DNA from 2 places in the Streptomyces sp. NPDC052079 genome. Region 2 is predicted to be linked to the other one. Evidence: riboswitches for the same ligand, from Rfam matches in the RefSeq annotation. Region 2 holds a riboswitch; the other holds the start of a gene.
What was found. A riboswitch is a leader RNA that binds a small molecule or an ion and turns the genes downstream of it on or off. The one in region 2 is predicted to bind glycine.
Positions count from the first base shown of each region.

Region 1: another riboswitch for glycine. It lies ahead of gcvP (aminomethyl-transferring glycine dehydrogenase); the one in region 2 lies ahead of gcvT (glycine cleavage system aminomethyltransferase GcvT).

Region 1 covers NZ_JBFAWL010000023.1:83,618-97,858, forward strand. The annotation lists gene AB0L56_RS26680 (ABC transporter permease) at 1-1, shown strand, start outside; gene AB0L56_RS26685 (ABC transporter ATP-binding protein) at 6-1,085, shown strand; gene gcvP (aminomethyl-transferring glycine dehydrogenase) at 1,173-4,058, opposite strand; glycine riboswitch at 4,233-4,328, opposite strand; gene AB0L56_RS26695 (PRC-barrel domain-containing protein) at 4,442-4,816, shown strand; gene AB0L56_RS26700 (DNA polymerase IV) at 4,827-6,218, opposite strand; gene AB0L56_RS26705 (MerR family transcriptional regulator) at 6,286-6,969, opposite strand; gene AB0L56_RS26710 (bifunctional nuclease family protein) at 7,173-7,646, opposite strand; gene AB0L56_RS26715 (MerR family transcriptional regulator) at 7,729-8,472, opposite strand; gene AB0L56_RS26720 (FHA domain-containing protein) at 8,515-9,444, opposite strand; gene AB0L56_RS26725 (DUF881 domain-containing protein) at 9,506-10,411, opposite strand; gene AB0L56_RS26730 (small basic family protein) at 10,417-10,749, opposite strand; gene AB0L56_RS26735 (DUF881 domain-containing protein) at 10,746-11,642, opposite strand; gene AB0L56_RS26740 (mannose-1-phosphate guanyltransferase) at 11,750-14,241, opposite strand, start outside.
Region 2 covers NZ_JBFAWL010000006.1:25,564-39,804, forward strand. The annotation lists gene AB0L56_RS12515 (L-serine ammonia-lyase) at 4-1,371, opposite strand; gene glyA (serine hydroxymethyltransferase) at 1,518-2,777, opposite strand; gene gcvH (glycine cleavage system protein GcvH) at 2,792-3,169, opposite strand; gene gcvT (glycine cleavage system aminomethyltransferase GcvT) at 3,308-4,426, opposite strand; glycine riboswitch at 4,627-4,727, opposite strand; gene AB0L56_RS12535 (AAA family ATPase) at 4,942-5,616, shown strand; gene AB0L56_RS12540 (enhanced serine sensitivity protein SseB) at 5,670-6,449, shown strand; gene AB0L56_RS12545 (enhanced serine sensitivity protein SseB C-terminal domain-containing protein) at 6,558-7,346, shown strand; gene AB0L56_RS12550 (ABC transporter substrate-binding protein) at 7,758-9,428, shown strand; gene AB0L56_RS12555 (ABC transporter permease) at 9,542-10,546, shown strand; gene AB0L56_RS12560 (ABC transporter permease) at 10,548-11,507, shown strand; gene AB0L56_RS12565 (ABC transporter ATP-binding protein) at 11,514-12,515, shown strand; partial or broken gene AB0L56_RS12570 (oligopeptide/dipeptide ABC transporter ATP-binding protein) at 12,512-13,900, shown strand.

The sequences.
Region 1 (14,241 bases), on a different contig from region 2:
ACACCATGCCGAAGAATCGCGAGACCCCCGCACCCGTGCCCGCCGCCGGCGGGCTGGACGCGCGGCTCGTTGTGGACCGCGGTTCCTTCCGCCTCGACATCGCGCTGACCGCCGCCCCCGGCGATGTCGTCGCCCTGCTGGGCCCGAACGGCGCCGGCAAGACCACGGCCCTGCGCGCACTGGCGGGCCTCGCTCCCCTCACCGCGGGCCACCTGCGGCTGGACGGCATCGACCTGCGCCGGACGGCGCCGGAGTCACGTCCGGTGGGTGTCGTCTTCCAGGACTACCTGCTCTTCCCGCATCTGACCGCCCTGGACAACGTGGCCTTCGGACCGCGCTGCCGGGGCGCCGGCAAGGCGGAGGCACGAGCCCGTGCCGCCGGGTGGCTGGACCGGATGGGGCTGGCGGAGCAGGCCGGTACCAAGCCCCGGCATCTCTCCGGCGGCCAGGCCCAGCGCGTGGGGCTCGCCCGCGCCCTGGCCACCCACCCCCGGCTGCTGCTCCTGGACGAACCGCTCGCCGCCCTGGACGCCCGCACCAGGCTGGAGGTGCGCGCACAGCTGCGCCGTCATCTGGCTGCCTTCGAGGCCGTCGCGGTCCTGGTCACGCACGACCCGCTGGACGCCATGGTGCTGGCCGACCGTCTGGTGGTCGTGGAGCAGGGCCGGATCGTGCAGGAGGGCACGCCGTCCGACATCGCCCGTCACCCGCGCACCGAGTACATCGCCCAGCTGGTCGGCCTCAACCTGTACCGCGGGCAGGCGGACGGCCACACGGTGCGGCTCGACGCGGGCCCGGCCGTCAGCACCACCGAGGACCTCTCCGGGCCGGTGTTCGTGGCATTCCCGCCCGGCGCGGTGACGCTCCACCGGGAACGGCCCACCGGGTCCAGCGCCCGCAACCTCTGGCACTGCGCGGTCGCCGGGCTGGAGAGCCACGGCGACCAGATCCGCGCGGAGCTCACCGGGGAACTCTCCCTGGCCGCCGACCTCACCACGGTCGCCGCGGCCGAACTTGATCTGCATCCGGGCGCACCGGTCTGGGCGGCGGTCAAGGCGACCCAGACACACGCGTATCCGGCCTGACGGGGGCCAGTCCCCGCGACGGCTGCAGCCGCGCACACGCCGAAGGGCCCCCGCTCCGGCGTCGGCGCGGGGGCCCTTCGGTGCACTTCAGTCCTCGTAGGCGTCCAGCGGCGGGCAGGAGCAGACCAGGTTGCGGTCGCCGAAGGCCTGGTCGATGCGACGGACCGGCGGCCAGTACTTGTCGGCGGCGCTCACCCCTGCCGGGAAGACGGCCTCCTGGCGGTCGTACGCGTGCTCCCACTCCCCGCCGAGCGCGGCGGCGGTGTGCGGGGCGTTGCGGAGCGGGTTGTCGTCCGCGGGCCACTCGCCGGAGCCGACCTTCTCGATCTCGGCGCGGATCGCGATCATCGTCTCGCAGAACCGGTCGAGTTCCGCCAGGTCCTCGGACTCGGTCGGCTCGATCATCAGGGTGCCGGCCACCGGGAACGACATCGTCGGCGCGTGGAAGCCGTAGTCGATCAGACGCTTGGCCACGTCGTCCACGGTGATGCCGGTCGCCTTGGTCAGCGGGCGCAGGTCGATGATGCACTCGTGGGCGACCAGCCCGCCGGGGCCGGTGTAGAGCACCGGGTAGTGCGGCTCGAGGCGCTTGGCGATGTAGTTGGCGCTGAGCACGGCCACCTGCGTGGCCCGCTTCAGGCCCTCGCCGCCCATGAGCCGGACGTACGCCCAGGAGATGGGCAGAATGCCCGCGGAGCCCCACGGGGCCGCCGAGATGGGCCCCACGCCCGTCTCCGGCCCGGCCTCGGGCTGGAGCGGGTGGTTGGGCAGGTGGGGGGCGAGGTGCGCCCGCACGCCGACCGGGCCGACGCCGGGGCCGCCGCCGCCGTGCGGGATGCAGAAGGTCTTGTGCAGGTTCAGGTGGGAGACGTCGCCGCCGAAGTGGCCGGGCTTGGCCAGACCCACCAGGGCGTTGAGGTTGGCGCCGTCCACGTACACCTGGCCGCCGGCCTCGTGGACCTCGGCGCAGATGTCGGCGACGTGCTCCTCGAACACACCGTGCGTCGAGGGGTAGGTGATCATCAGCACGGCGAGCTCGTCGCGGTGCTGCGCGATCTTGGCCCGCAGGTCCGCGACGTCGATCTCGCCGTCGTCGGACGTCTTGACGACGACGACCTTCATGCCGGCCATCACGGCGCTCGCGGCGTTGGTGCCGTGCGCGGAGGACGGGATGAGGCAGACGGTGCGCTGCTCGTCGCCGTTGGCCCGGTGGTAGCCACGCACCGCCAGCAGACCGGCCAGCTCGCCCTGGGAGCCGGCGTTGGGCTGGAGGGAGACCTTGTCGTAGCCGGTGACCTCGGCGAGACGTTCCTCCAGCTCGCGGATGAGCGTGAGGTAGCCCTGCGCCTGCTCGGCGGGCGCGAACGGGTGCAGCTGCCCGAACTCGGGCCAGGTGACCGGCTCCATCTCCGTGGTCGCGTTGAGCTTCATGGTGCAGGAACCCAGCGGGATCATGCCGCGGTCCAGCGCGTAGTCGCGGTCGGCGAGCCGGCGCAGGTAGCGCAGCATCGCGGTCTCCGAGCGGTGCTGGTGGAAGACGGGGTGCGTCAGGTACTCGTCGTTGCGCAGCAGGGCGTCCGGCAACGCGTCCCGCGCGGCCGCGTCCAGCGCCTCGACGTCACCGTCGACGCCGAAGGCGCTCCATACGGCGGCCAGCCGGTCCCGGGTGGTCGTCTCGTCGCAGGCGATCGAGACGAGGTCGGCGTCGACGAGACGCAGGTTGACGCCGTTGTCGCGGGCGGCGGCGACGACCTCGGCGGCCCGCCCGGGGACGCGCACGGTCAGTGTGTCGAAGTAGGCGCCGTGCACGATCTCGGCTCCGCCGGCCCGCAGCCCCTCGGCGAGGACGGTGGCGTAACGGTGGGTGCGCCGGGCGATCAGCCGCAACCCCTCGGGTCCGTGGTAGACGGCGTACATCCCGGCCATGACGGCGAGCAGCACCTGGGCGGTGCAGATGTTGCTGGTGGCCTTCTCGCGGCGGATGTGCTGCTCACGGGTCTGGAGGGCGAGACGGTAGGCGTTGTGTCCGTCCGCGTCGACGGAGACGCCGACGAGCCGCCCGGGCAGACTGCGCGCCATCTTCTCCTGTACGGCCATGTAGCCGGCGTGCGGTCCGCCGAAGCCCATCGGCACGCCGAAGCGCTGGGTGGTGCCGACGGCGATGTCCGCGCCCAGCTCACCGGGCGACTTCAGCAGGGTAAGGGCGAGCAGGTCGGCGGCGACCGTGACGAGCGCGCCCAGCTCGTGCGCCCGGTCGATCACCGGCTTGATGTCGCGTACGGCACCGGAGGCGCCCGGGTACTGGATCAGTACGCCGTTGATGTCGCGCTCGGCGAGCTCGGCCGGGATGCCGTCGCTCAGGTCGGCGACGACGACCTCGACGCCGGTCGGCTCGGCGCGGGTCTCGATCACGGCGATCGTCTGCGGAAGGGCGTCCGCGTCGACCAGGAACAGGCCCTTCTTGTTCTTGCCCATGCGCCGGGACAGCGCCATGGCCTCGGCGGCGGCGGTGCCCTCGTCGAGCAGCGAGGCACCGGAGGTCGGCAGGCCGGTGAGCTCGGCGACCACGGTCTGGAAGTTCAGCAGCGCCTCGAGCCGGCCCTGGGAGATCTCGGGCTGGTACGGCGTGTAGGCCGTGTACCAGGCGGGGTTCTCCATCACGTTGCGCAGGATGACGGGCGGGGTGAAGGTGCCGTAGTACCCGAGCCCGATCATGGAGCCGAGCACCTCGTTGCGGTCGGCCAGCGCGCGCAGCTCGGCCAGCACCTCGGCCTCGCTCCGCGCACCCGGCAGGTCCAGCGCGTCGGCGTTCTTGATGACATCGGGCACGGCGGCGGCCGTCAGCTCGTCCAGCGAGCCGTACCCGACCTGGGCGAGCATCTTGGCCCGGGCCTCGTGGTCGGGGCCGATGTGACGCTGCTCGAAGGGGATTCCCTGTTCGAGCTCGGAGAGCGGGGTGCGAGGGGCGGTCATTGAGGAGGCCTCCTGGTCCGACGACCTTCGAGGGGCACCACGGCGCAGGTGCCCGGACGGCCTCCCCCTCTGTCATCTCAACCTGAGAGCTTCACCGGACCGCCCGCAGGAATCCGGTTTTCACCGTCGGTGAGAGCGGAAGCCGTCGACACCCGCCCTGCTTTCCAGAGTGACCTCGTCCGTGCGGTACGTGTGCCTGAGAGATTCCGGGGAGGATTTGCTCCTTCGGCGCCTCCGATGGTGCTTGGAGGACTCTCCCGCACGGGGTCAGCGGCCGATTGTCAGAGTACCAGCGGGCACAGCACGGGGCCTTCGAGTGGCCGCACTGCCGATTGTGCCTTTTTGTAGTGCTTACTGATGAGTTTGCGACCAGTGGAGGGCCCGTGCAGACCGACATCGATCCGCGCAACCTGATCGGCCGCAAGGCGTTCGACCGCAACGGAACCCGGATCGGCACGATCGACGAGGTGTACCTCGACGACGCCACCGGCGTACCGGAATGGGCGGCGATACGCACCGGACTGTTCAGCAGGGACGCCTTCGTCCCGCTGGAACCGAGCGAACTGATCGACGGTGCCCTCCACGTGCCGTTCGAACGCGCCCTGATCAAGGACGCTCCCGACTTCGGTGTGGGCCGCCACCTCTCCCCCGAGCAGGAGCTCCAGCTCTACCACCACTACGGTCTGGACGTCGCCGCCCCTCCGCCCCTTCGGGACCGCGACGCCGGCGACCTCGCGGGGAAGGACCCTCAGGCCTGACCCGCCCCGCTCACCCGCTCTCCGGCCCGGCCCCTCCGCCCGCCTTCACGCCCTCGCCCTCCTCCGGTCCGCGTGACACCAGGGGCAGCGGCTCGGCCGGTTCCAGCGCCGGGTCGTCGACGCGGAAGGTCTTCACCCGGCCCGGGCCCGAGTCGGGGGTCTCGAAGCGCACCGTGACCCGGCCCAGTCCGCTGCCCTGCACCCACCCGTGTCCATGCGCGGCATGGTGGACGTCGTGTCCCGCGGGCCAGCGCCGCTCGGCGGGCGCCGGGCCCTCCGCGGTGGGCGCGGCCTCGGTGTCCTCGCTGACCGGATCCTCCTCGCCCCCGCCGGCGGCCTGCGCGAACAGGTCCTCCTGGGTGTAGTCGGCCAGTCCGCTGACCCCCACTCCCAGCAGACGCACCCCGCCCGTGGTGTCGACCGAGTCCAGCAGCCGTGCCGCCGCCTCCCGCACGACGGCCGGATCGTCGGTGGGCCCCCGCAGGGTCTCGGACCGGGTGAGCGTGGAGAAGTCGTACCGCCGCACCTTCAGCACGATGGTCCGGCCCGACAGGCCCGCCCCCCGCAGTCTGCGCACACACCGGTCGGCGAGCCGCTGCACTTCCGTCCCGACCCGCCCCCGGTCGTGGATGTCCACGTCGTAGGTGTCCTCAACCGACACCGACTTGGTCTCCCGCTCGGCCACCACGGGCCGCTCGTCCCGGGCCAGCGCCATGGCGAACAGCGCGTGCCCATGGGCCTTGCCGAGCAGCCGTACGAGCTCGTCCTCCCCCGCCTCGGCGAGCTCGTCGACCGTGTGGATCCCGGCCCGGCGCAGATGGTCTCCCGTGGCCGGGCCCACGCCCGGCAGGGTCCGGACCGACAGCGGCCCCAGCAGCGCCCGCTCCGTCCCCGGCTCGATGACCACCAGCCCGTCCGGCTTGGCCTGCTCCGACGCGATCTTCGCCAGCATCTTGGAGGCCGCCAGACCCACCGAACCGGTGAGCCCCGTGACCTCCCGTATGTCCGCGCGCAGCTTGGCTCCGGCCAGGCGGGCCGACCGCTCGTCCCAGGCGGTGCCACCGGCCTCCAGGTCCACGAACGCCTCGTCCAGGCTGAGCGGCTCCACCAGCGGCGACAGGGCCCGCAGCAGCTGCATCACCTGCTCGCTGATCGACCGGTAGAGGGCGAACCGCGGCACGAGATACGCGGCGTTCGGCGCCAGCCGCCGGGCCTGGGACATGGGCATCGCCGAGTGCACACCGAAGACCCGGGCCTCGTACGAGGCCGTGGCGACCACTCCCCGGGGCCCGAGCCCGCCCACGATCACGGCCTTCCCGCGCAGGCTCGGCTTCGACGCCTGCTCCACCGAGGCGAAGAAGGCGTCCATGTCGAGATGCAGGATCGTGGGCGCGGATCTCACATGTCCGATGCTGCCCTACGCCACTGACAATGCCCTCTTCACCCAGGGGTCTCAGAACACAGGGGTCTCAGACGGCCTTGTTGCGCCGGCGCGCCAGCTCGTCCATCGGGTTGTGGCCGACCAGGGTCTCGCCGGTGTCGATGCGCTCCCCGTGCAGCTGCGAGAGGGCGCTCTCGACGTCCCGCCACACCACGCCCACGGCGATGCCGAAGACGCCCTGGCCGCCCTGGAGCAGCGAGTGCACCTCGTCGGGCGAGGTGCACTCGTAGACCGTGGCACCGTCGCTCATCAGCGTCATGCGCTCCAGGTCGCTGAAGCCGCGCTCGCGCAGATGCTGTACGGCGGTGCGGATGTTCTGCAGCGAGACACCGGTGTCCAGGAACCGTTTGACGATCTTCAGGACGACGACGTCGCGGAAGCTGTACAGCCGCTGTGACCCCGAACCATGGGCCGGTCGCACGCTGGGCTCGACCAGCCCCGTACGGGCCCAGTAGTCGAGCTGCCGATAGGTGATGCCGGCTGCCGCGCAGGCCGTGGGCCCCCGGTAACCGATCTCCTCGGACACCATGGCCGCCGCCCCTCCGCCGTCCGGCACAGCCGTCGGCCACTGCGGAACGTGATCGATCGGGCCGCTCTGCATCGGATACGCCCCGCCCACGCGGAGCCGCGAGCCCTGGGGAGGATACGGCCCGCTCGCCCCGAAACCGGGTTCGGGAGCACCCCCAGCCGTACCGTCGCCGCTGCTTCTCACGCCGACCTCCGTCCTCGACCTGCCTCCTCGACGGTAGGCAGTCACCAAGGGTGCGTCAACGATCGCCACACTCGGCACGCCGAGTGATAATCACCCTAAGAGTGGTTTCCCGTGCCCCACCGCGGGGAAAGGCTAGCCGAATGCCTTCCGCCGGGGCCCTCGCGACCGGTTGACGCGGCTGACGCGGCGCCGATCGCGCTCGCTCACTGGTTGCTGCTTCCGAAGTCCTCCGGCGAGATCTGGTCGAGGAACTCGCGGAACTTCTCCACCTCGTCCTCCTGCTCGTCCGGGATGGCGATCCCGGCGTCGTCGAGCACCGTGTCACTGCCGTAGATCGGCGTGCCCGTGCGCAGGGCCAGCGCTATGGCGTCGGACGGACGGGCACTCACCTCGACCCCGCTGGCGAAGACCAGCTCGGCGTAGAACACGCCCTCGCGCAGGTCGGTGATGCGCACTTCCGTGAGCTCCTGTCCGACGGCTTCCAGCACGTCCTTGAACAGGTCGTGGGTCAGTGGCCGTGCGGGTGCCATGCCCTGCTGGGCGAAGGCGATGGCCGTCGCCTCCCCCGGTCCGATCCAGATGGGGAGGTAGCGGTCGCCGCCCACCTCACGCAACAGCACGATCGGTTGGTTGGAGGGCATCTCGACCCGGACACCTACGACATCGAGCTCGTTCACACAGCAACCCTAGGCCGTGCTCGGGACGTTTGGGTAGTCGGGCAGGGAACGCGTGCCCGATCCGGCCCCCTGAGCCGGTGGCTCACGGCAGCCGCACCCCGAGCGCGGACTGCACCAGTGCCGCGTGCAGCCTCACCGCGAGCCCGGCCAGCTCCTTCGTACGGGCCTCGGCGTGCGCCCGGGTCTGCGGGTTCCGGTGGCGGCGCAGCGGGGCCACCACCTGGTCGACGAGGCCGGCCTCCCGGTCGGCGGCGGCCTTCATCGCCCTGAGATGACGTGGCTCGATACCGAACCGCCCCAGCTCCGTGATGAGACCGGCGACGGTGACCGCCTCGGCGTCGTACACCCCCTCCTCGACCGGAGCGAGCAGCCCGTACGACTCCCACTCGGCGAGCTCGGGCTCTCCTACGCCGACGGCCGCGAGCAGCTGGCCGCGCCCGATGCGGGCCGCCGTGGGCCCGTCGTCGCCGGCCGGCTCCGCATCGGCGTCACCGTCACCCGTACGGCTCAGCGCGGGCAGCCGGACGGCCTCCCCGCGCTCCATGGCCGCCAGGTGCTCCCGGATCACCTTGAGCGGCAGATAGTGGTCCCGTTGCATCCTCAGCACATGGCCGAGGCGCTCGACGTCCCGGGCGCTGAACTTTCGGTACCCCGACGGGGTCCGCTGCGGCTCGATCAGCCCTTCCGACTCCAGGAAGCGGATCTTGGAGATGGTGACGTCGGGGAACTCCTCACGCAGCACGCCCAGCACCGCGCCGATGCTCATCCGTCCGGTGTCCGCGGCGGCGGCGCCGTTGCCGGCACCGCCGCTGGGTGTCTGAAGCATGGACCTTCCCTGGAGTCCCCCGGATGGCATCCGGGGAGGTCATCAGCCTCGCTGGCTCGCGTAGAAGACCAGCCGGTACTTGCCGATCTGCACCTCGTCACCGTTGGACAGGGCGACCTGGTCGATCCGCTCGCGGTTGACGTACGTGCCGTTCAGGCTGCCGACGTCGGCGACCGTGAACGAGCCGTCCGGGCCCCGGCGGAACTCCACGTGCCGCCGGGAGACCGTCACGTCGTCCAGGAAGATGTCGCTCTGCGGGTGACGCCCGGCCGTGGTCAGGTCGCCGTCCAGCAGGAAGCGGCTGCCCGAGTTCGGCCCGCGGCGCACGACCAGGAGCGCCGAACCCATCGGCAGCGCGTCGACGGCCGCCTGCGCCTCGGGAGAGAGCGTCGGCATCTGCGTCTGGCCGGTGGCCTCGGCGTCGTATGCCTCGATACCGGAGATGGAGATCGTGGACGTCGTCTCCGAGGGGCGCTCCGGGGCCACTCCGGGCTTCAGCGGCGCGCCGCAGTTGGAGCAGAAGCGGCTGTTCTCCGCGTTGCGGTTACCGCACCTCGTACACACCAGGGCCGACATGGACGGATCCTCCTGCGGCGGCTGCCCACCGGGGGCTTGGGACGCGTACGGCTCGGAGAACCCTCCGCCCGCACCTGGGGTCGACGGCTGTCCAAAACCTATGCCGCCCGACTGTGCGGGGTCAACGGACGGCGCGCCCTGACCCAGCTGGTCCCGAAACAGCGGACGCTGACCTTCCGCATCAGGCTGTGCGCGATGACGAGCGGTCGCGTTGTCGCTGTCCTCTCGCCGCGCGCTCTTGCCGAACAACTTCGCAAACAACTTCACGGGCGATTCCCCTTGACCGAAACAGACCCGCCCGTGGGGCAGGACGAACCCTGACTGAACACATTGGCCGACCCGGACATCTTCACAACGTCCGCCTCCGCCAGACAGTTTCCACCACGCACCACCCATTCGGTGCGCCGACCCCCCGCAACCTCATGCCCTGGCCGGACGCCCGCTACGCACCCCCGGTTCACTGGGAGGACGACCGAGCGTAGTCAGGCCGCTTCACCGCCCGCAAGGCATCCACAACGATCTTGCTGGACCGCTCCACGGAAACGGTGGCCTGTTCCTTCTCGAGAGTCTGCACCACGCCTCCGGGGATGTTGAGCGCCGGCTCGAGGTCCTGCGGCTTGCCGATGACCTTGAAACGATAGGGGGCGGTGATCTTGTTCCCGTCCACGGCGATCCCGCTGCCCGAATCCGTCAGATAGGTGCTCGCCACCACCCGCACACCGTTCACCTGGATCGCCTCGGCGCCCGCCGCGCGCAGCTCCTGAACGGCGTCGAGCAGCATGTCCGCCTCGACCGTGCCCTTCGGGTCCTCGATATTCATCGTGATCCCCGGCCCCTGCGCGGCCACGGTGCCCGCGAGGACGCCGAGTTGCCGTTCCTTCTCGATCGTCTGCTTGCGGGCCTCCTCCGCCTGGTCGGAGCTGTTCTCCAGCTCGTCGCGCTGCTTCTCGAGACCCTGCTTCTCGTCCTCAAGACGCTCTGTGCGGTCGTCGAGTTCATCGAGGATGCGCACGAGATCTTCCTGACGTGCCCCGCGCAGCGCGCTGTCACCGTCACTGTTGGAGGCCACCTGGACGGCCAGTCCGAAGCCCAGACCGAACAGCAGCAGGGCGACGATGAGTTGGGCCCGGGTGATTCGCGGCGGCCACAGCCCCTTCACCAGCCGCTGCCGTCCGGTCTCCTCCGGCCCGGCGGGCTCCCGCACCGCGTCCTCCCCGGAGGGCGTTGCGGCGGGCGCGGGCTCGGCCGCGGGTACCTCCGCGGGCAGTTCCCTGCGCAGGCCGGCCGGGGACGGCTCCTCGGGAGCGGTCCTGGGCCGGGAGACCGCCGGGCGCGTGGATTCGTCGTGCTCGTGCTCACTCATCGGCCTCACGCCCGGAACACGTGCCGGCGGATCGCCGCGGCGTTGGAGAAGATGCGGATGCCGAGGACGACCACCACGCCCGTGGACAGCTGGGCCCCCACGCCGAGCTTGTCGCCGAGGAACACGATCAGCGCGGCGACGACCACGTTCGACAGGAACGACACGACGAAGACCTTGTCGTCGAAGATTCCGTCGAGCATGGCCCGCAGCCCTCCGAACACGGCGTCGAGCGCCGCGACGACGGCGATCGGCAAGTAAGGCTCGACGACCGCCGGAACCTCGGGCCGGACCAACAGTCCGGCCACCACTCCCACGACGAGGCCCAGTACGGCGATCACGATGTGCCCTTCTCGGTTATCGGCTGTGCGGTACGTACGATCACACTCGGTGCGGCGGGCAGCCGGACGTCGTCCTCCACGGAGATCGCGGTCCTGATGCCGTAGTTCTCCTGCAGGGCGTGCAGGTACAGCCCGTCGGCGCTGTTCTGGAAGCGCTCGCTGAGCCGCCCGCCGTCCCCCACCGCGAGCACCGTGTACGGCGGCACCAGCGGCCTGTTGTCCACCAGTATCGCGTCTCCCGCGGCCCTGATCGCCGACAGGGCGGTCAGCCGCTGCCCGTTGATCGACACGGCCTCGGCGCCGGACTCCCACAGTCCGTTGACCACCCGCTGCATATCACGGTCGCGGACCCGCCCGGTGTCGGAGAACCCCGAGGTCGACCGGGCGTCGCCGTCACCGCCCGCGCTCGCGTCCTCGGCGTCGTTCACCACGAGCCGCAGCCCGGGCCCGTGCACCGCGGTGGCGCCCGACAGCATGCCCACCAGTGCCGACCGGTCGTTTCCGCCGCTGTCCCGGAGCGCCTCGCGCTGCCGGGCGCTCACGTCCGCGCGGAGTTCGTCGACACTGTCCTCGAGCCGGTCCGCGGCCTCGGTCTCCTCGTCGATCCGGTCGATCAACTCCTCGCGCTCCTTGGCGACGACGGGAGCCTCCACCCGGGCCTGCGCGGCACCGACGGTCACGATCAGCGCCGCCAGCACCAGACCGACGGCGAGGCCGAGCTTCGCCCTGAGGGTCTTCGGCAGACCGTCCTCCCCGTCGGCCTTCCTCCGCGCGGCGGCCTCGGCGTAGCCGTCGTCGAGGCTGTGGTCCATGACGTTGGTGATCAACGACATGGAGGCGTCCGGGCGCGCGGGCCGCGCGGGTGTGCTCCGAACGGGGGGTTGCTGCGGCATGCCGCACATCGTCGCACGCCACGGCCACTACCTCCGAACGGCCCTAGCGGCGTGCCGGACAGGCCCCCTTGGGGACACTTGTCCGGCACGCACACGTACCGCTCGTTCTACCGTCCGGCGCTGTCCACGACGGCCGACCATTCGTCGAGCAGCGCCTGCGCCGAGGCGTCGTCGGGGCCCTCGGCCCACAAATGGGTGACGGCCTCCGCGGGGTCGGGCAGCACCATCACCCAGCGGCCGTCGGCCTCCACCACACGCACGCCGTCGGTGGTGTCCACGAAGCGGTCCCCGGCCGCCTCGACGACCCGTCGCATCACCAGGCCCTTGACGGCCCAGGGGGTTGCCAGGTCCCGCTTGAGCACATGCGCCCGGGGAATGCGCGCGTCGATCTGGCTGAGCGTGAGCTGGGTGCGCGCCACCAAGCCGATGAGGCGTACGAAGGCCGCCGTGCCGTCGTAGACACTGCTGAACTCGGGGACGATGAAGCCGCCCTTGCCGTCACCGCCGAAGATCGTGCCTTCCTCGCCGCCCACGCGCGTGAGGTCGTCGGGCGAGGTGGTCGTCCACTCGACCTGCGTGCCGTGATACGCCGCCACCTGCTCGGCGATCCTCGTGGTGGTCACCGGCAGCGCGACCCGGCCACTGCGCCGCTCGGAGGCGATGAGGTCGAGCATCACGAGCAGCGCCCGGTCGTCCTCGACGATCCGCCCCTTCTCGTCTACCAGCGACAGCCGCTCGCCCACGGGGTCGAACCGCACGCCGAACGCGGCTCCGGAGGACGCCACGATCTCCCCGAGCCGGACCAGCCCGGAGCGCCGCATGTCGGCCGTCTCGGTGGGCCTGGACTCGTCCAGGCCGGGATTGATGGTCAGCGAGTCGACACCCAGCTTGCCGAGGAGGCTCGGCAGCACCAGGCCCGCGCTTCCGTTGGACGCGTCCACGACCACCTTGAGTTCGGACTCCGCGATGCCGGTGATGTCGACGTTGCGCAGCAGGGACCCCGTGTACGAGTCGAAGACGCTCGCCGGGAAGTGCAGATCCCCGATCTCCCCCGGGAAGGCACGCCGGTACTCCTGCCGTGCGAACACCCGGTCCAGCTTGCGCTGGCTGCCCATCGACAGGTCGGCGCCCTGCCCGTCGAAGAACATGATGTCGACGGAGTCGGGCACTCCGGGGGTGGTGCGGATCATGATGCCGCCCGCGCTGCCCCGCGCGGTCTGCTGGCGCGCCACGGGTAGGGGCACGTTCTCCAGGTCCCGTACGTCGATGGCGCTGGCCTGCAGAGCGGAGATGACCGCCCGCTTCAGGGCGCGGGCGCCTCGGGAGTGGTCGCGGGCCGTGGTGACGGTCGAGCCCTTCTTCAGGGTCGTCGCATAGGCGCCGGCCAGCCGCACCGCGAGTTCGGGGGTGATCTCGACGTTCAGGATCCCGGAGACTCCCCGGGCGCCGAAGAGGTGCGCCTGGCCCCTGGACTCCCAGATCACCGAGGTGTTGACGAAGGCACCGGCCTCGATCGTCTTGAACGGGTACACCCGCACATTGCCCTGGACGATCGATTCTTCACCGATCAGGCACTCGTCCCCGATGACGGCGCCGTCCTCGATCCGCGCGGCCCGCATGATGTCAGTGTTCTTGCCGACGACACAGCCGCGCAGATTGCTGTGCGGCCCGACGTACACGTTGTCGTGGACGACGGACTTGTGCAGGAAGGCGCCGCTCTTGACGACGACGTTGGACCCGACGACCGTGTGCTCGCGGATCTCCGCGCCGGCCTCGACCTTGGCGTAGTCGCCGATGTACAGCGGCCCGCGCAGGTCGGCGTCGGGGTGGACCTCGGCGCCCTCGGCGACCCAGACGCCCGGGGAGATCTCGAAGCCGTCGATGTCGACGTCGACCTTGCCCTCCAGGACGTCCGCCTGGGCCTTCACATAGCTCTCGTGGGTGCCGACGTCCTCCCAGTACCCCTCGGCGATATAGCCGTAGATCGGCTTGCCTTCCTTCATCAGCTGCGGGAAGACGTCACCGGACCAGTCGACGGACACATCGGGCTCGACGTAGTCGAAGACCTCCGGCTCCATGACGTAGATGCCGGTGTTCACGGTGTCGGAGAAGACCTGTCCCCAGGTCGGCTTCTCGAGGAAGCGCTCGACCTTGCCTCCCTCGTCCACGATCGTGATGCCGAATTCCAGCGGGTTGGGCACGCGGGTCAGACAGACCGTGACGAGGGCGCCCTTTTCCTTGTGGAAATTGATCAGCTCGGTGAGGTCGAAGTCGGTGAGGGCATCGCCGGAGATGACGAGAAAAGCGTCGTCCTTGAGCGCCTCCTCGGCATTCTTGACGCTCCCGGCGGTACCGAGCGGCGTCTCCTCATTGGCGTAGGTGAGCTCCATTCCGAGCTCTTCGCCGTCACCGAAGTAGTTCTTGACGAGTGACGCAAGGAACTGGACAGTCACAACGGTTTCGTTGAGCCCATGCCTTTTGAGCAGCCTCAGAACGTGCTCCATGATCGGCCGGTTGACCACCGGCAGGAGCGGCTTGGGCATGCTAGAGGTCATGGGGCGAAGGCGGGTGCCTTCGCCTCCGGCCATCACGACGGCCT
Region 2 (14,241 bases):
CGCCTAGCACTCGATGATGTTCACCGCCAGCCCGCCCCGGGCCGTTTCCTTGTACTTGACCGACATGTCCGCGCCGGTGTCCTTCATCGTCTTGATGACCTTGTCCAGGGAGACCTTGTGGGAGCCGTCGCCGCGCAGGGCCATGCGAGCCGCCGTGACCGCCTTGACGGCGGCCATGCCGTTGCGCTCGATGCACGGGATCTGCACCAGGCCGCCCACCGGGTCGCAGGTCAGACCCAGGTTGTGCTCCATGCCGATCTCGGCCGCGTTCTCCACCTGCTCCGGCGAGCCGCCCATCACCTCGGCGAGGGCCCCCGCGGCCATGGAGCAGGCCGAGCCCACCTCGCCCTGGCAGCCCACCTCGGCGCCGGAGATGGAGGCGTTCTCCTTGAACAGCATGCCGATCGCCCCGGCCGCCAGCAGGAAGCGGACCACGCCCTCCTCGTCGGCGCCGGGCACGAAGTTCATGTAGTAGTGCAGGACGGCCGGGATGATGCCCGCCGCGCCGTTGGTGGGCGCCGTGACGACCCGGCCGCCGGCCGCGTTCTCCTCGTTCACGGCCATCGCGTAGAGGGTGATCCACTCCATGGCGAGGGCCTGTGGATCGCCCTCCGAGCGCAGCTTGCGGGCGGTGTTCGCGGCACGGCGGCGGACCTTCAGACCGCCCGGCAGGAGGCCCTCACGGGACATGCCGCGGTCGACGCAGGCCCGCATCACGCGCCAGATCTCCAGCAGACCCTCGCGGATCTCCTCCTCGGACCGCCAGGCGCGCTCGTTCTCCAGCATCAGGGCGGAGATCGACAGACCGGTCTCCCGGGTGAGGCGCAGCAGCTCGTCGCCCGTGCGGAAGGGGTACTTCAGGACGGTGTCGTCGAGCTTGATGCGGTCCGCGCCCACCGCCTCCTCGTCGACGACGAAACCGCCGCCCACCGAGTAGTACGTCCTGCTCAGGACCTCCGCGCCGGACGCGTCATATGCCCACAGCGTCATCCCGTTGGCGTGGTAGGGGAGCGCCTTGCGGCGGTGCAGCAGCATGTCGTCGTCGAAGGAGAACGCGATCTCGTGCTCGCCGAGCAGCCGGATCCGGCCGCCGTCCTTGATCTTCTCCACCCGCTCGTCGGCCGACTCCACGTCCACCGTGCGCGGCGAGTCGCCCTCCAGGCCGAGCAGCACCGCCTTGGGCGTGCCGTGGCCGTGCCCGGTGGCGCCCAGCGAGCCGTACAGCTCCGCCCGCACCGAGGCCACCGAGTCCAGCAGGTCCTCGTTGCGCAGCCGCCGGGCGAACATCCGGGCCGCCCGCATCGGGCCGACCGTGTGCGAGCTGGACGGGCCGATGCCGATCGAGAACAGATCGAAGACCGAGATGGCCACGGGAGGACTCCTCAGGGTTCGGCGGACGACGCTGTCCGCCTGTGGTTCATGATGCGGGGCACCGCGCTCACCGGCTCAGTGTGCGCGATGCCCCGGATATCCGTACAAAAGAAAAGCGTGCGAAACAGAAGAAATGCGGAAGAAAATTACGTCAGACCGGGGTACAGCGGGTGCTTCTCGGCGAGTGCCGTCACCCGGGCCCGGAGCGCCTCGACGTCGTAGGACGGCTTGAGCGCCTCCGCGATCACGTCCGCGACCTCGGTGAAGTCATCGGCCGTGAAACCGCGGGTGGCGAGGGCGGGAGTGCCGATCCGCAGGCCCGAGGTGACCATCGGCGGGCGCGGGTCGTTCGGGATCGCGTTGCGGTTGACGGTGATGCCGACCTCGTGCAGCCGGTCCTCGGCCTGCTGGCCGTCCAGCTCGGAGTTCCGCAGGTCGACCAGGACCAGGTGCACGTCCGTGCCGCCGGACAGCACATCCACGCCCACGGCCCTGACATCGTCCTTGATCAGGCGCTCGGCCAGAATGCGGGCGCCCTCCAGGGTACGGCGCTGGCGCTCCTTGAACTCCTCCGAGGCGCACACCTTGAACGCGACCGCCTTGGCGGCGACCACATGCTCCAGCGGACCGCCCTGCTGACCGGGGAACACCGCGGAGTTGATCTTCTTGGCCAGTTCGGCGGTGGAGAGGATCACACCGCCGCGCGGGCCGCCGAGGGTCTTGTGGGTCGTGGTCGTCACGACGTGTGCGTGCGGGACCGGGTTCGGGTGCAGGCCCGCGGCCACCAGACCGGCGAAATGGGCCATGTCGACCATGAGGTACGCGCCGACCTCGTCCGCGATCCGGCGGAACGCGGCGAAGTCCAGCTGACGCGGGTACGCCGACCAGCCGGCGACGATCAGCTTCGGCTTGCTCTCCTTGGCGAGCCGCTCGACCTCGGCCATGTCGACCTGGCCGTCGTCGCCGACGTGGTAGGCGACGACGTCGTAGAGCTTGCCGGAGAAGTTGATCTTCATCCCGTGGGTCAGGTGCCCGCCGTGCGCGAGGTTCAGGCCCATGATCGTGTCACCGGGCTTCAGCAGCGCGAACATCGCGGCCGCGTTGGCCTGCGCGCCCGAGTGCGGCTGCACGTTGGCGTGCTCGGCGCCGAAGAGCTCCTTCACCCGGTCGATGGCGATCTGCTCGATCACGTCGACGTGCTCGCAGCCGCCGTAGTACCGGCGGCCCGGGTAGCCCTCGGCGTACTTGTTGGTCAGGACCGAGCCCTGGGCCTCCATGACCGCGACCGGGGCGAAGTTCTCCGAGGCGATCATCTCGAGGGTGGACTGCTGACGGTGCAGCTCGGCGTCGACCGCGGCGGCCACCGCCGGGTCGAGCGCGTGCAGGGACGTGTTCAGAAGCGACATGCGGCTACGGCTCCTCAGCCCGCGATGTGGGCGTGGTACTCGGCGGCGGTCAGCAGGTCGGCCGGCTCGTCGGTGACGCGCACCTTGAACAGCCAGCCCTCCCCGAAGGGGGCGGAGTTCACCAGCGACGGGTCGTTCACGACGTCCTCGTTGACCTCGGTGACCTCGCCGCTGACCGGGCAGTAGAGGTCGCTGACCGACTTGGTCGACTCCAGCTCGCCGCAGGTCTCGCCCGCGGTCACGGTGTCACCGACCTCGGGGAGCTGGACGAACACCACGTCGCCGAGCGCGTTGGCCGCGTGCTCGGTGATGCCGACCGTCGACACGCCGTCCTCGGCGGGCGTCAGCCACTCGTGCTCCTTGCTGTACCGCAGATGCTGGGGGTTGCTCACGGGGTTGCTCATGGCCTGAATTCTCCTGTACGCGGGGGACTGCTGATGACGGTGGGGACAGCGGAAAGCGCTGTGAGCGGGTACGCCGACGCCGGCTCGGGCGCGCGCGGGGCCGCCCGGAGGCTGCCTACGACGGTGTCACTTCTGCCGCTTGTAGAACGGCAGCGCCACGACCTCGTACGGCTCGTGGCTGCCGCGGATGTCCACGCCGACGCCCTCCGTGCCCGGCGCCGCGTGCGCCGCGTCGACGTACGCCATCGCGATCGGCTTGCCCAGCGTGGGGGAGGGGGCGCCGGAGGTGACCTGGCCGATCACCTCGCCGCCGGCCACGACCGCGTATCCGGAGCGCGGCACCCGGCGGCCCTCGGCGACCAGGCCGACCAGCACGCGGGGCGGCTGCGTGGCGGCGCGCTCGGCGGCCTCCGTCAGGGCGGCGCGGCCCACGAAGTCGCCCTCCTTCTCGAACTTCACCACCCGGCCGAGACCGGCGTCGAAGGGCGTGAGGTCGGTGCTCAGCTCGTTGCCGTACAGCGGCATGCCCGCCTCCAGGCGGAGCGTGTCGCGGCAGGACAGCCCGCATGGGACCAGACCCGCGCCCTCGCCGGCCTTGGTCAGCGCCTGCCACAGCTCCACCGCGTGCTCCGGCTTCACGAACAGTTCGAAGCCGTCCTCACCGGTGTAGCCGGTGCGGGCGATGAGCGCGGGGACACCGGCGACCGCAGCGGGCAGACCGGCGTAGTACTTCAGGCCGTCCAGATCGGCGTCGGTGAGCGACGCGAGGATCGCCGGGGACTCGGGGCCCTGCACGGCGAGCAGCGCGTACGCGTCGCGGTCGTCGCGGACCTCGGCGTCGAAACCGGCCGAGCGCTCGACGAGCGCGTCGAGCACCGTCTGGGCGTTGGAGGCGTTGGCGACCACCATGAACTCCGTCTCGCCGAGCCGGTAGACGATCAGATCGTCCAGGATGCCGCCGTCCTCGCGGCAGATCATGGTGTAGCGGGCGCGGCCGGGCTTCACGCCCCCGATGTTGCCCACCAGGGCGTGGTCGAGGAGGGCGGCGGCCCCCGGTCCGGCGACGGTGATCTCGCCCATGTGCGAGAGGTCGAACAGGCCGGCCCGGGTGCGCACGGCGTTGTGCTCGTCGCGCTCGGAGCCGTAGCGCAGCGGCATCTCCCAGCCGGCGAAGTCGGTCATCGTCGCGCCGAGCGAACGATGCAGGGCATCGAGCGCGGTCCGGCGGGGTTCGGTACTGCTCATCGGTCGGTCTCCCAGAGGCGATGGGGGTCCCTCCCGCGCGAGTTCATGCGAGCGTGGGAGAAGGCGAGGACATTTCCTCCCCATCTGTCATCGGAACCTGAGAGGTTCGCCATGATCGCCCGCACCGGGGCGGCGTCACGGCTTGCACCTTGGGTGGGGTCGCTGGAGCACGGCTGCGGCGGCCCGCTTTTCAGATGTGCCTCGCCCACGCGGTAACGGTGCCTGAGAGATTCAAGGGAGGGACTTGCTCCTTCGGCGCCCCGGCGGCACACGGTGCCGGGGACTCTCCCGCGCGGATTCAAACGGCCGGTATGCAGTTGGCGCGCACATCATTGCACGCATCGCCGGGGTCCGGCAGGGGGACCCTTCCCTGGTATGCACAGGATGTGCGGGCGCGGTCACAGGGAGCTGTGACAGGCCTGTTTCACGAAAGGCACGGAAACGAGAGCACCTGGCATTACCTTCTCTTTACACTCGGCGGGGACGGGACATGTGCCCGGCCCCATGGGAGGACCATGACGGTGAACAGGACCACGGCGTGCGCCACCACTACCGGCGCCGCACTGCCGGCGCAGCCGGCTGCCCGGACCCGCCGGGCACGCGGCGCGCTGCCGTCGCCCGTCGTCCGCGATCTGCGGGCACGCGCCGGCCGCAGCCCGCGCGCGCTGCTCTTCGGACCCCGCGACCTCGTCGTGGTCACCGGACTGCCCGGCAGCGGCAAATCCACGCTGATGCGGCGTACGGTGCGCGGCGCCCGCGTCGACTCCCAGCTCACCCGCGACCGCTGGGACCGCCGCATGCCGCGCTACCTGCCGTACGCCGTATACCGCCCGCTGGTCCGCCTCGCCCACTACGCCGGGCTGCGCCGCGCCCTGCGCGCCGGCGGCCCGCTCGTCGTCCACGACTGCGGCACGCAGGCCTGGGTACGGCGCTGGCTGGCCCGCGAGGCCCGGCGCCGCGGTGCGAGCCTGCATCTGCTGCTGCTCGACGTCACCCCGCAGCAGGCCCTGGCCGGCCAGCGCGAGCGCGGCCGCGGAGTCTCCCGGTACGCCTTCCGGCGCCACCGCGCGGCGAGCGACCGGCTGTTGCGCGCGGTGCAGCGCGGCCGGGTACCGGAGGGCTGCGGCTCGGCGGTGCTCATCGACCGGGACGCGGTGGACGCGTTGGACCGGATCGGCTTCGCGGCATGACCCGATAGCCTTTTCAGCCACAGCAGTGGTTCCAGGCAGGCGGTAGGCGAACGATGGACTTCCCGGCGGAATACTCGGACCGGACGCACCCCCATCCGCACGGCGGATGGCCCGGTAACGAACTGGAGGAGGTGCTCTCCGCCTCCCTCGGCGTTCCCTCCGCGGGAGCGAGGATCATCGAGGTGCTGGGCCGCAGCTTCGTCTGGGTCCCGCTGCCGAACGGCGGCGGCCCGCACAGCGGCCCGCTGGACCTGCCCACCATGGAACTCGACGGCCAGGCCTACGTCCCCGTCTTCAGCTCGGAGGAACAGTTCCGGCAGGTCGTCGGCTCCCACATGTCGTACACGATCGCCCCCGCCGTGGAGTTCGCCCGCGGTCTGCCGCCGCAGGCGGGGATCGCGGTGAACCCCGGTGGCGTGGTCTCCGCGCCGCTGCCGCCGGGCGCCGTGGCCGAACTGTGCCGGGCCGGACGCGGCCCGCTGGACGGCCCGGCGAGCGGCGGCCGGGTCCGGCTGTTCGAGCCCGACTGGCAGGACGACCCGGTGGACTTCCTCGGCGCCGCCTCCGAGGAGTTCGACGCCATCGGCGTCGTGACGACCGCCCGCCGCTGCCTGGCCGCGATCGAGACCGCGGACCCGGTCCTGTTCATCGGCGTGGAACTCGCCCACGCGGAGGGCGACGCCCGCGCCCTCCCACTGGACGCCCTGGGCCGGGCCCTGGGCCGCACCCCGGCCCGCTGGCCGGTCAACCTGATCCTCATGGACCTGGCCCAGGACCCGGTGGCGGACTGGATGCGCACCCGGGTCACCCCCTTCTACCAGCGCCACCCGTGACCCTCCGGGACGCGCGCCCTGCCGCGTACTGAACGCAGACCGCCGGAGGCCGTCGGCTTAAGCTAGGTTCGTTCGCTGGTGAGGTGTGTTACGGAGGGGCGATACAAAGTGAGCGCTGGCACCGCGGCGGCCGGGCAGGTCGAGCACATGCTGCGCCAGGTGACGCCCGGGCGTTACGACGCCTACGAGGCGTTGCTGCGCGCTCTCGCGAACCCTTCGACCGGCCAGGTCTGGATGCTGCTGTGGCACGGTCAGGCCGGCTCCCCGGACGCCCAGTACGGGAACATGGACGTCGACGGCTTCGGCTACGCGCCCTGCGTCACCTCGGCCCAGGAGCTGTCGGCCAGCGGCTGGAACCGGTCGTACGAGGTGGTCGACGGCCTCGAAGTGGCCCGCGCGCTCTTCCCCGACCGGTACGGACTCTGGCTCAATCCGCACGCGCCGGGCGGCGGTGTCGGCATCCCCTGGCTGGACCTGCGCCGGATCGCCGGCGGACTGGACCGCCAGCCCGCCGGACCGCTGCGGCTGTCCGAACCGGCCATCGAGATCCCCCAGTTCTACGCCCTCCTCGCGCAGAACGCCCACCGCACCCCGGCCGTCCGCGCCCTGCGCCGCGCCTGGGTGCAGCCCGCGCTGGGCGCCCCGTACCTCGCCATCGGCCTGGACGTGTACGACACCTCCCCGCCCGCCGTGGACGCGGTGCGCGCGATGATGCAGCAGTCGCTGGGCGCGGTCCCGGACGGGCTGCCCGTGTCGACCGTCGCGATGTCCGACGAGCACGACCCGGTCGCGATGTGGCTGCGCGTCAACGCCCGCCCCTTCTACGACCGGGAGGCGCACGGCGCGGTCCAGCCGCCCGCCACGGGGTACGGCTACCCGCCCGCCCAGCACCGCTGACCGGCAGGATCCGGGGGTCACCCCCACCGTTCTACGGCTCACGCCGACTCAGCGTCACCGTGTCCACGACCTGGACATGACCGCCGACGAGGACGGGCCGGTGTGGCCGCCGCTGATTTCCGTCAGATTTCCGGCCAGGTGCGGGGAGCGACGACCCGTTGACCTCGCGTCACCTGCGGTTTCACCCCTTCTTCACCCCGTAAGACGCCATCCGAACGGCCCTTCGAGCGCCGTTTTTTGTGTCCGGTGGGTCAAAAGTCGACGCCGGGGTGCCTGAACCATCCCATATGTCAAGTGTTCAGATCTCAGGTAGGTATCACCGCTATCCGGACTGTTCCTGACTGACTGCGAACGTCTGTAGTGTTCGGCCGGTCAAATGCATCCACGTAGCGGACCCGGAGTGGCCCCAATATGCGCATACCCAAGTCCCGAGTCGCTCGGGCGATCACGGCCGCGGTGGCGGTCGGTCTGATTGCCACGGGCTGCTCCAGCGAGCGGGACAGTGACAACAAGAGCGACGGCGGGAAGGACACCTTCGTCTTCGCCGGTGCCGGTGACCCGGGTTCCCTGGACCCTGCCCTCGCGAGTGACGGCGAAACCTTCCGTGTGACGCGTCAGGCGTTCGAGGCCCTGCTCGAGCACGAGTCCGGCGGCACCAAGCTGGTCGGCGGCCTCGCCGAGACCTGGTCGAGCAACGACAAGGGCACCGTCTGGACCTTCAACCTCCGCAAGGGCGTGAAGTTCCACGACGGCGAGGCGTTCAACGCGGCGGCCGTCTGCGCCAACTACGACCACTGGTTCAACTGGACGGGCACCTACCAGTCCAGCGCGGTCTCCTACTACTGGCAGACCGTCATGGGCGGCTTCGCGAAGAACGAGGACAAGGAGACGCCCGAGGCGAACTACAAGTCCTGCACCGCGAAGGACGAGAACACCGCCGTCATCGAGGTCAAGAAGCCCTCCGCCAACCTCCCCGGCGGCTTCTCCCTCAACGCCCTCGCCATTCACTCCCCGAAGGCCATCGAGGAGTACAAGAAGCAGGACGCGACCGCCAAGGGCGACGCCATCACGTACCCCAAGTACAGCCAGGAGGCCGGTACGGTCGCCGGTACCGGCCCGTACAAGATCACGAAGTGGAACAAGGGCAACAAGGAAGTCACCCTTGAGCGCTTCGACGACTACTGGGGCGAGAAGGCGAAGATCAAGAACCTGGTCTTCCGCACCATCGACACCGAAGAGGGCCGCCGCCAGGCGCTCCAGGCCGGTGACATCGACGGCTACGACCTCGTCGCCCCGGCCGACGTCAAGACCCTCGAGGACCAGGGCTACGTCGTCCCGACCCGTGGCGTCTTCAACCTCTTCTACGTGGGCATGAGCCAGAACGCCAACAAGGCCCTCAAGAAGAAGGAAGTCCGCCAGGCGATCGCGCAGGCGATCGACAAGGAGAACCTGGTCAAGACCCAGCTGCCCGAGGGCGGCAAGGTCGCCGACCAGTTCATGCCGGACACGATCGCGGGCTACTCCAAGAACGTCACGAAGTACCCGTTCGACACCGCCAAGGCCAAGGACCTCCTCAAGAAGGCCGGTGAGGAGAAGCTCGAGATCGAGTTCTGCTACCCGACCGAGGTCACCCGCCCGTACATGCCTGCCCCGCAGGACCTGTTCGAGCTGATGAAGGCCGATCTCGAGAAGGCCGGCATCACGGTCAAGCCCAAGGCCATGAAGTGGGCCCCGGACTACCTGGACGCCACCGAGGCAGGCTCCTGCGCCCTGCACATGCTCGGCTGGACCGGTGACTTCAACGACGGCTACAACTTCATCGGCACCTGGTTCGCCGAGTACGACAAGCAGTGGGGCTTCAAGGACAAGAAGGTCTTCGAGGCCGTGAACGCCGGCTCGAAGCTCGGCAAGGCCGACGAGCGCATCGCCGCCTACGAGAAGGCCAACGAGGTCATCATGGACTACCTGCCGGGTGTCCCGATCTCCTCCTCCCCGCCGGCCATCGCGTTCGCCAAGAACGTGAACCCGCCGAACGTCTCCCCGCTGACGCAGGAAGTGTTCGCCGAGGCCAGCTTCAAGTAGCAGGCGCCTGATCGGCAGGTGAACAAAAACGGGGGGTTCCGCCCGGCCGCCGCAACTCGGCGGCCGGGCGGGTCCATTCATGTAGGAAACCACGCAAGAAAGGGGCATGCGGGGTGCTGCGTCTCGTCGTACGAAGACTGCTCCAGCTCATACCCACGCTGCTCGGTCTGTCGGTTCTGCTCTTCCTCTGGCTCGACCGGCTGCCCGGTGGACCCGCCTCAGCGATCCTGGGGGAAAAGGCCACCGAGGCCGAAGTGGCGCGCATCAACCGTGCGCTCGGGCTCGACCAGCCCGTCTACGTCCAGTACTGGCGCTTCCTCAAGCGCATCTTCGAACTCGACCTGGGCACGTCCACCCAGACCGGCCAGCCGGTGTGGGACGAGTTCGTCCTGCGGTTCCCCGCGACCGTGGAGCTGTCCCTCACCGCGATCCTCATCGCCGTGGCGGTCGGTATTCCGCTGGGCTACTTCGCGGCCCGCAAGCGCGGTGGCTGGCTCGATGTCGGCGCGGTCTCGGGCTCGCTCATCGGCATCTGCATCCCGGTCTTCTTCCTTGCGCAGATCCTCAAGGGCGTCTTCGCCGTCAACATGGGGATCTTCCCCAGCTACGGACGCCTGGACACCGGCATCGACGCCACCAAGGTCACCGGCTTCGCCGTCCTCGACGGCATCCTCACCGGGGAGTTCGACGCCTCCTGGAACGCGATCACCCACTTGATCCTGCCGGCCATCGCACTGGCGACCATCCCGCTGGCGGTGATCGTGCGCATGACCCGCGCCAGCATCCTCGAGGTGCAGGACGAGGACTACGTCCGCACCGCCGAGGCCAAGGGCCTCAAGCGGAGCGTCGTCCGCAACCGGCATGTGCTGCGCAACGCCCTGCTTCCCGTGGTGACCTCGGTCGGCCTGCTCACGGGCTCGCTGCTGTCAGGGGCGGTCCTCACCGAGTCGGTGTTCACCTTCGGAGGCATCGGTTCCTTCATCCGGACCGCGATCGACGGCCGTGACTACCCCGTGCTCGTCGGGTTCATCATGTTCATCGCGCTGATATACGTCCTGATCAACCTGCTGGTGGACCTCGCGTACAGCCTCATCGACCCGAGAGTGCGGGTGCACTGACATGAGTGTCGCCACCAAGACAGACAAGATCCAGCGCCTCGCCGAACTGGCCGCAGTCAAGGAGACCAGCACCGGAGCCAGCCTGTGGCGGGAGGCGTTCCGACGCCTCAAGCACAGCAAGATGGCGATCGTCGGTGCGGTCATCATCGCCCTGTTCGTCCTCCTCTCGATCGTCGGGCCCTTCCTGGCCCCGTACGCTCCGACCGCCCAGACCTGGCGCGGCGAGGTCTTCCCCAACCGGGGCGAGTTTGTCGGCATGCGCGCCGAGAACTGGTTCGGGCTCGACCATCTCGGCCGGGACATGTTCTCCCGCATCCTCGTCGGCGCCCGCCAGACGCTGCTCGTCGGTGTCGTCGCCACGATGATCGGTCTGGTCATCGGCTTCGTGATCGGCGGCCTCGCCGGTGCCTTCGCCACCCTTGGCGGCGACACCGGAAAGCGCGTGGACTCCGTCATCATGCGCTTCATCGACATCATGCTGGCGATGCCCTCGCTACTGCTGGCCGTGTCCATCGCCGCCGTCATGGGCCAGTCCCTGACCACCGTGATGATCGCCGTGGGTGTGGTGCAGATCCCGGTGTTCGCCCGGCTGCTGCGCGGCTCCATGCTGGCCCAGGGCAGCGCGGACTACGTGCTCGCCGCCAAGTCCCTCGGTGTGCGCAAGCGGCGCATCGTGCTCTCGCAGATCGTGCCCAACTCGCTCAGCCCGGTGATCGTGCAGGCCACGCTCTCCCTGGCCACCGCGATCATCGAGGCGGCCGCCCTGTCCTACCTGGGCCTCGGCAACCCCGATCCGGCCATCCCCGAGTGGGGCGTCATGCTCACCCAGGCGCAGCGCTTCTTCGACAACGCGCCGATGATGGCGGTCTACCCCGCCGTCGGCATCATCATCACCGCCCTCGGCTTCACCCTCCTCGGCGAGGCCATGCGGGAAGCCCTCGACCCGAAGCTGAGGGGCTGAACCACCATGTCTCTGCTCACTGTCGACGAACTGACCATCACCTTCGGCGGTCGCGGCCGCACGGAGTCCCGGGCGGTCGACGGCGTCTCCTTCGAGGTGGACCAGGGCCAGGTCGTGGGCCTGGTCGGCGAGTCCGGCTGCGGCAAGTCCGTCACCTCCCTCGCCCTGATGGGCCTCCTGCCGCACAAGGGCGTCACCATCGGCGGCCGTGCCGACTTCGACGGCGTCAACCTGTTCACGATGAGCCCGTCCGCCCGCCGTGATCTGCGCGGCAGCGAGATGGCGATGATCTTCCAGGACCCGCTGTCCTCGCTCAACCCGGTCGTGCCGCTCGGCGTGCAGGTCACCGAGATCCTCGAGCGCCACCGCGCGATGAAGGGGGAGGCCGCCCGCAAGGAGGCCGCCCATCTGCTGGACCGGGTCGGCATCCCGGACCCGACCCGGCGGCTCAAGGAGTACCCGCACCAGCTCTCCGGCGGTATGCGCCAGCGTGCGCTGATCGCCATGGCGGTGGCCTGCGCCCCGCGCATGCTCATCGCCGACGAGCCCACCACGGCTCTCGACGTGACCATCCAGGCGCAGATCCTGGAACTACTCAAGGAACTCGTGGACCAGGAGGGCACCGCCCTGCTGATGATCACCCACGACCTCGGTGTGGTCGCCGGTCTTTGCGACCAGGTCAACGTGCTCTACGCGGGCAAGGTCGTGGAGTCCGCCGGGCGCCGCGAGCTCTTCGGTCACCCCACCCACCCCTACGCGCACGGACTGCTGGGCTCCATCCCGCGTCTGGACGCCCCCCGGGGCGAGCCGCTGAACCCCATCCGCGGTTCCATCAACGACCGCATCGCCTGGGCCGACGGCTGCGCCTTCGCGCCCCGCTGCGACCGGTACGAGATGGGCTGTCTGACCGGCACCCCGCAGCTCTCCGAACCGCGCGGGGCCGGTCACCAGGTGCGGTGCGTCAATCCCGTACTCGACGACGCGAAGGCCGAGGAGGTCCCCGCATGAGCCTGCTCGAACTGGACGGCGTCAAGGTCCACTTCCCCATCAAGAAGGGTGTCCTGTTCGACCGCACGGTCGGCCACGTCTACGCCGTGGACGGGGTCTCCCTGAAGGTCGAGGCCGGCCAGACCTACGGCCTGGTCGGCGAGTCCGGCTGCGGCAAGACCACCCTCGGGCGGTCGGTGCTGCGGCTGGTGGACATCACCGAGGGGTCCGTCGTCCTCGACGGCACCGACCTGGCCAAGCTGCCCGGTGAGGAACTGCGCCGCTTCCGCCGCCGGCTGCAGATGGTCTTCCAGGACCCGCTGGGCTCGCTGAACCCCCGGCAGAACATCGAGTCGATCCTGTCCGAGGGCATGGTCGCCCACGGCATCGGCAAGAATCAGGAGGAGCGCCGGGAGAAGATCAAGTCGATCCTGGACAAGGTCGGCCTGCCCTCCAACGCCCTCTCCCGCTACCCGCACGAGTTCTCCGGCGGCCAGCGCCAGCGCATCGGCATCGCCCGCGCGCTGGTCCTCGAACCGGACGTGATCATCTGCGACGAGCCGGTCTCCGCGCTCGACGTGTCGGTCCAGGCCCAGGTCATCAACCTGCTGGACGAGCTCCAGAAGGAACTCGGTCTGACCTACGTGGTGATCGCGCACGACCTCGCGGTGGTCCGGCACATCTCCGACACGATCGGCGTGATGTACCTGGGTTCGCTGGTCGAGGAGGCGCCGAGCGACGCGCTCTACGCCGAGCCGAAGCACCCGTACACCAAGGCCCTGATGTCGGCCGTGCCGGTGCCGGACCCGGAGGTCGAGGACCAGCGCGAGCGCATCCTGCTCACGGGCGACCTGCCCTCCCCGGCCAACCCGCCCAGCGGCTGCCGCTTCCACACCCGTTGCCCCTGGGCCCAGGCCCAGCGGTGCTCGACCGAACGGCCGCAGCTGCGGGACGTCGGCGGCGGCCACCGGGTGGCCTGCCACTACGCCGAGGAGATCGCGGCCGGGACGGTGAAGCGGACGGCCGGAGAGGTCGTGTCGGCCACGCGCGAGGGCGTCGAGGACGCCCCCGTATCCGAGGAGCTCGCGGCGGCGAAGGTACCGGAGCAGGCCGGGACGGCGGTGAGGACCGAGACGGTGGTGAAGGCCGAAACGGCTGAGCTGGCCGAGACGGCTGAAATGGCGGAGAAGCCAGAGAAGGCCGTAGAGACGGCGGAGAAGGCCGAGAAGGCCGTGGAGACGGCGGAGAAGGCCGAGCAGGCGGAGGAGGCCGTGAAGGCCGAGGAGGCCGAGGCGTCGGGCGGGCCCGCCGAACGGGACACCGAGCCCGCGGAGCCGTCCGAGCCGAAGGCGGAAGCGGCCGAAGCGGCCGGTGAGGCTGAAACGGCCGGTAAGCCCGAGAAGGCCGAGCAGGCTGAGCAGGCCGAGCAGGCGGAGGAGGCCGAGGCGTCGGACGAGCCTGCCGAACGGGACGCCGAGTCCGCCGATCCGGCGGAGCCGAAGGCGGAAGCGGCCGAAGCGGCCGGTGAGGCTGAAACGGCCGGTAAGCCCGAGAAGGCCGAGCAGGCCGAGCAGGCGGAGGAGGCCGAGGCGTCGGGCGGGCCCGCCGAAGGGGACGCCGAGCCAGCCGGACTGAAGGCGGGAGCGGCCGGTGAGCCCGAGGAGGCCGAGGCGTCGGACGAGCCCGCCGAACGGGACACCGAGCCCGCGGAGCCGTCCGAGCCGAAGGCGGAAGCGGCCGAAGCGGC